DNA from 2 places in the Pelotomaculum sp. FP genome. Region 1 is predicted to be linked to the other one. Evidence: riboswitches for the same ligand, from Rfam matches in the RefSeq annotation. Region 1 holds a riboswitch; the other holds the start of a gene.
The links. Region 1 has a riboswitch for molybdenum cofactor ahead of Psfp_RS00020 (molybdopterin-dependent aldehyde oxidoreductase). Riboswitches for the same ligand answer to the same signal wherever they lie in the genome.

Region 1 (3,158 bases):
TCATAACTCAAGGTAATCGTAACCGGCTTTCCGGTTGCCAGGGTAGCAACCGATACGATGCCCGGCATATAAGGGGATAGCGAATATCCGAAACTTGCGCCGGTCGGGTTTTCAATAATCCTGATTTTTTCGCCGGGATGACCAATACCGGGAGCCAATGTAAATATATTAATGTGCAGGAAAAGACTCTTGCAATGGATGGTAAGAACCCCGTCAGCATCAACATAAGCCTGGTCGGTATCCGGTTCGAGAACCAGATGCGGCTGGCGTTGGGAGTAGAAGCTGCCTTCAACGACATAAGGGGATTTTTCAATGATCTTCCTGGTATCCTGTCCCTTAATTAAAGGAGCTTCAATATAAATATTGGGGTACTCTTTGTTTACCTGCGGAGCGTCAGCAGCCATTGTTTCCAGAATATTTAAGTATCCAGGCAGCTGCTCCAGTTCAAACTTAACCTTTTTTGCTGCTGCGCGCGCTTCGGCTCTGGTCCTGGCGGCTACTACAGCAATAACATCACCACGGTGATAGATCATATCCTCAGCCAGGATCGGGCGATCAAAACCGTCCGCTTTGGCGAGTATATGGCCACAGGGCCACATAATACGATTATTCCCTTTCACATCTTTATGGGTAATAACCTTCTCAACGCCCGGCATCTTTTCCGCTTCCGAAGTATCTATAGAAAGCAGCCTGGCATGAGAAACCCCCGGAAGGACTACAGCCAGGTGCAGGGCGTCGGGCATTTTCATGCCGATGTCGTCGCCGTAATCGCAGGTTCCGGTTACTTTAGCCAGGGCAGCCGGCCTGGGATATCCCGTACCGTATATTCTCCCGTCTGCCGGCATTTTGTAATTAAGGTCCTCCATGGTCATTTCACCGCGCATCACCTTGGCGGCCGCCATGACCGCATCGACCAGCGGCTTATAGCCGGTGCAACGGCAAGCGTTGTGGTTCTTCCGGAACCATTCGCGAACTTCCTGCCTTGTGGGATTGAGATTGGTATCAAGCAACGCTTTTGCAGAAACAATAAATCCGGGCGAGCAGAACCCGCACTGCACTCCACCATGTATGATCCATGCCAGCTGCAGAGGATGCAGATTTGCCGGGGCGCCTATCCCTTCAATGGTTGTAATCTTGCTGCCGTCTTTAATGTTTTTCATTTTTTTAACGCAGGAGCGAACAACTGCGCCATCCAGTATGACGGAACAGATGCCGCACTGTCCAACGCGGCAGCCCACCTTCGTACCGGTAAGGCCAAGACGTCTTATAACGTCGGCAAGAGTATCTGTCTCGGGATCGCAAACCAACATACGTTCGGAGCCGTTAATATACAGCATCATCTTTTTTGTTGCCATTGTTTTCCACCCTTCATGCTTATCACCATAGATAATTCTGTACTCCTTTCCACACTGGGGGGCATGCCGGTTTCCCCGCACACCTGACGTCCTGGCAGTCTTAGCATAGCATTAGCCCGCCAAGATCGGAGCTATAAAATTAGAATCAGACCCATTGCATCGCCAATGTCAAACGCCAAAATTGTAACCCGCGGCCTGTAAGAAATAGATGGGGAATGTTCCACTATCACCTCCTCGCCCGGCTCTATAAAGAGCAAGTTGCATGCCAGTAAAAGCTTTTTATTAAAAATAAATATCTTCAATCCAGGATAGAGCCTATTTTTTTGCCTAAATTAATTTTTCGAAAATTACATCCTGTTTTTTTACTTATAAAAAGGCTACTTTTTATTTTTGAGTTATCTAACCGAGGTATAAATCTTTTTTACACTGTAAGAAAAATTTATACATCTTCGAATTCGGGAAACTCTTTGTATTAATACTTTTTGCAATTATTACACAATAGAGTATACTTATATAAGGTAGAAGGAGAAACAGAAAATAAATAATAGAATTTCTTACAAGAATAGGTATAAATATAGACGTTGCCAAGGTATAATCTTTTAATTATTACAATATAAGGATGACGCAGAAACTCCTTACATGTATTTTGGGACTAATCCGTGAACTAACCTTCCAGTATATTGACATATTTTACAAGGATGTGAAAGTATGGAAGCTGAAAGTTCTATAAGTCTGCATAATTGTTTTAATGAATTAATGAAAAAGACAGATATGGTTATTGATGATCTAACATTGCCCAAGCTCTACAAAATAGAATATGAATGGGAAAAGTTTATTCATGGCAAACCAATAAATAAAGATATAGTTCCCAAGCTAATTTATAAATCCTGGCAGAGAAGTATGGAATATGGGGTTAATCCTAACCTAAACAACAGAAAAATTTTATCTCCAGAAGAGATAAAAAAACAAATATCAGATAGTAAGGGCATGATCGATAGATTTGGCAATATTGTTTTGGCCTTACAAAGAATGGCCAGAAAAAAAGGTTTGAATATACAACTTTTCGATAACCAAGCCAGGAATGTCCAAGTGCTTGCTTCAAGTTATTTGCATCAAGGGTTAGAACTTCGGGATATGTTTCCCGTTCCAGCCAGCTCATCTGAAATGGATATTGGAACTACTGCAATTAGTATAGCTTTACGCGAAAATAAATCTGTGCAGGTGCTAGGACCTGAACATTTCAATAAATATCTTCATGATACTTATTGTTCGGCAGCTCCCGTCCATAACAGCAGTGGAAAGGTAATCGGCGCTTTAAATATTGCCAGTTACAGTTATAAACAAAACAAAATAGATACTTTAGTCTTGGTAACATTTTTAGCAAGAATACTTGACAATGTATCTTTTACCATGGATACCCTGGATAAATTGGGTATCTATGACTTAGCTATAAGTAAAACCTTTGAGTATTTACCTCAAGGTGCTGTTTATATTAATGATAAAAACTCAATTAACCGTTATAATGATAAAATAATTGATATGTTGAACATTAATGAACAAGATATCGTACCGGAACTTTTAAAATATGTTTCCACGCTGCTACAATATGACAATAATGATTGTGTAGAAAAAAAAGAAATTATTTTAGATATTAAAGGCAAAAGAAAATCATTTTTGATGTCTACTAGAAAAATATTTAATAAAAAGTATGAAGATAAAGTAATATTACTGGAAAATATAGATCAAAATTTACCAGGCAATAGGGCTAGTTATACATTTGATGATATTGTTGGCAGCAATGAA
Region 2 (3,158 bases), on a different contig from region 1:
ATAACAGCCGGGTTGCGCGGGTCGTCTTCCGGAATACCGGCTTCCACTTTGCCGACCAGGTCCGCCCCGACATCGGCGCTTTTAGTGTAAATACCGCCGCCCAGACGGGCGAAAACGCTGATTAGACTGCCCCCGAAGCCCAGCCCGATCAGGTAGGTCGGGTCTCTAAAAAGAATATACATGCCTGCCACGCCCAAAAGTCCCAGGCTGACACACATGAGGCCGGTTACAGAGCCGCCTTTAAAGGCCAAAGCCAGTGCGGCAGGCAGACCTTTCTTAGCTGCTTCACAAACCCTGAGGTTACTCTTTACCGAGACGGTCATGCCTACGTATCCGCAGAGAGCCGAGAAGACAGCTCCGATGATGAAGCCCAAAGTAGTAATCCAGCCCAAACCGAAAAAGAGTAAGACGGCGATGATAATGCCGACCACCGCGATGGTTTTGTACTGACGGGTCAGGTAAGCCATGGCGCCTTCCTGGATAGCCTCCGAAATCTCGATCATGCGTTTATTGCCTTGCGGTTGTTTCAGAATCCAGGAAGCAAGATATAATGCGAAAAGAATACCGAGCAATGACGCATACACTGCATAAATAGATAGCCCACTAAACAAAATCCAAACACCACCTTAAGAAACCTTAATTTTAAATATAATGAGCGGCAAGCTGACTTTAAAATATGCTGCTACCACCTCCTGCGCAAAATGATGGCCCTTATTTGCCGCCATTACCTCCCAGACAGATTTTTTCATCTGAAGAGGGGGCCTTCAAAAAATAAACCGGATACTGTAATGGAAAGAAGAAAAAACTATTAATTGAAATTATACCCCTTTTTTTACCAAACAATCCATTTTATTATCTATAATAGTCTGGTAGAGGTCTTGAAAAATAAAAAAACCAGGCAATACAAATTTTTGTAATGTCTTGAACTTATACTATTATAGCTTTTTAAACTAAATTTGCCAAACCCTATTTTTATTAGATATTTATTGACTTTATAAATTCCAGTAAATAAAATGATAAAAGAAGCGAAGGAGTCGCTTTATGTTGAAAAATGATTACGCTTTTGTAGATACTAGAGAGCCTTTTATTTTTCAATAGACTTGATCCGTATATGAGTTCTCCGAGCCTGCTTACCTGGGACTTGGTAGTTATGGTTAATGGGCCGGAAGGGTGTGTATGGGAAACCTGCGCACCTCCCACTGCGGAAAGGAGAACACTACCTGATTACCACACACGGTAGATGATGCTTTTCGCATAACCTGCCGTTTTTTATTGGTCGGGTGTAATAGCCTAACAACTATTTACGAAAAAGACCATGAAAAGGTGGTAACTGATATGGAGATTATCTGGCAAGGGATAATTAAGGCCTGCGAAATGCTCTTGCAGGGAAACCGTGAAATCATGCAGGTTACAGTGCTAACTATTAAGGTTTCAGGTCTTGCTACCCTGATCAGCGTTATAATCGGGCTCCCTGTAGGTGTATTTTTAGCTTTATCCGTTTTCCCGGGGCGGAGGCTCTTGGTCAGCCTGGTTAATTTCGGGATGGGTCTGCCGCCGGTTGTGGTGGGATTATGGGTGAGTATTTTCCTCTGGCGGAACGGTCCGCTTGGTTTCCTCCACCTGATGTATACGCCAACGGCTATGGTACTGGCCCAGGCCATTATTGCCTCACCTATTGTAATAGGCTTTACCATCGCCGCCATCCAGCAGTTAAATCCCAAAATAAGGCTGCAGATAATTGCCCTGGGGGCTACCTGGTGGCAGACCCTCCTGTTCCTGGTGCGCGAAGCCAGGATGGGGCTCCTGGCGGCAGTGATGGCCGGTTTCGGAGGGGTTATCTCCGAGGTGGGAGCCTCCATGATGGTCGGAGGCAACATCAAGGGAGAAACTTCGGTCTTGACTACCGCGACTGTATTGGAAGTCTCCAAGGGCAACCTGGATGTGGCCATAGCTATAAGCGTAATCCTCCTGGCGCTTGCCTACGGTGTCACCTTATTTCTCACCATCCAACAACAGAAGAGGCCTGTATGAGCAATAATAATATTATAGAAGTAAAAAATTTAAACCTGACCAAAGGGAGAAAAAAAATCCTTGACATTGAATACTTCTCTCTTGAGGAAGGAGAAGCGGTAGCCCTGATTGGCCCAAACGGGGCCGGTAAGAGTACATTTATGCAGGTGCTGATGCTTTTGCAACGGCCTACCGGAGGAGAGCTGTTCTTTAAAGGGGACAGGGTGGATTGGAAAAAACCTATTGCTTACCGCCGCCGCATGGCCATGGTCTTCCAGGAGCCGCTGCTTCTGGATACCACTGTTTATCATAACGTGGCCTCCGGATTGAAGCTGAGGGGTTTTAAAGTGGATACCATCCCGGCCAGGGTAAGTGAATGGCTGGGGCGCCTGGGAATCGCGCACCTTGCCGAACGCCAGGCGCGCTATTTGTCCGGCGGCGAGTCCCAGCGGGTGAGCCTGGCCAGAGCGCTGGTCTTAGAGCCGGAGGTCCTTTTCCTGGACGAGCCTTTTGTGGCGCTGGATGTTCCGACCAGGGCTGCCTTGACTGCCGAACTCGCCCGCATCTTGCGGGATACCCGCATAACGAGCGTGTTTGTGACACATGATTATAGTGAGGTGCCCCTACTGGCTGAGACCGTGACAGTCCTGGAGCAGGGGAGGATCATCCAAAAAGCTTCTCCCAGGGAGATTATGACCAGGCCGGTTAGCCGTACCGTGGCCTCTCTGGTAGGGGTTGAAAACATGATTCCAGGTAAGGTGGTAGGGACTCAGGATGGGGTAGTGTTGGTGCAGGCCGGACCTCATCGCCTTAAGTCTTTAGCGGCTGTCCCGGTCGGAACCAATGTTCTAATTCTGTTACGACCGGAAGACATTAAAATTTTTAAAGGGGTCTCCCGCCATGGGGATAATAGTTTTGGCGGCAAAGTTTCCGGGCTTTTACCACACAACTACCTGTATAAAGCTGTAATTGACTGTGGTTTTCCGGTAATCGCCTTTGTGAACCCGGAACAGGTTATGGGTGGAGAAGTGCTAGCTGATAATGAAATTACGGTCCAGTTCAGTCCTGATAAAGTACACCTGATTAAACAGTAAGATTAATATAAATATGGGCAAAGCTAGCTCCAAGGGCCTTTGGCGCGGCGACAC

Region 2: it holds a riboswitch for molybdenum cofactor, as region 1 does, so the genes downstream of both, Psfp_RS17950 (ABC transporter permease) here and Psfp_RS00020 (molybdopterin-dependent aldehyde oxidoreductase) in region 1, are expected to answer to the same signal.

The regions. Positions count from the first base shown of each region.
Region 1 is NZ_QFGB01000001.1:6,732-9,889, forward strand. It holds gene Psfp_RS00020 (molybdopterin-dependent aldehyde oxidoreductase) at 1-1,355, opposite strand, end outside; molybdenum cofactor riboswitch at 1,382-1,498, opposite strand; gene Psfp_RS00025 (sigma 54-interacting transcriptional regulator) at 2,064-3,158, shown strand, end outside.
Region 2 is NZ_QFGB01000062.1:21,984-25,141, forward strand. It holds gene Psfp_RS17945 (sodium-translocating pyrophosphatase) at 1-614, opposite strand, end outside; molybdenum cofactor riboswitch at 1,108-1,228, shown strand; gene Psfp_RS17950 (ABC transporter permease) at 1,336-2,031, shown strand; gene Psfp_RS17955 (ABC transporter ATP-binding protein) at 2,028-3,104, shown strand.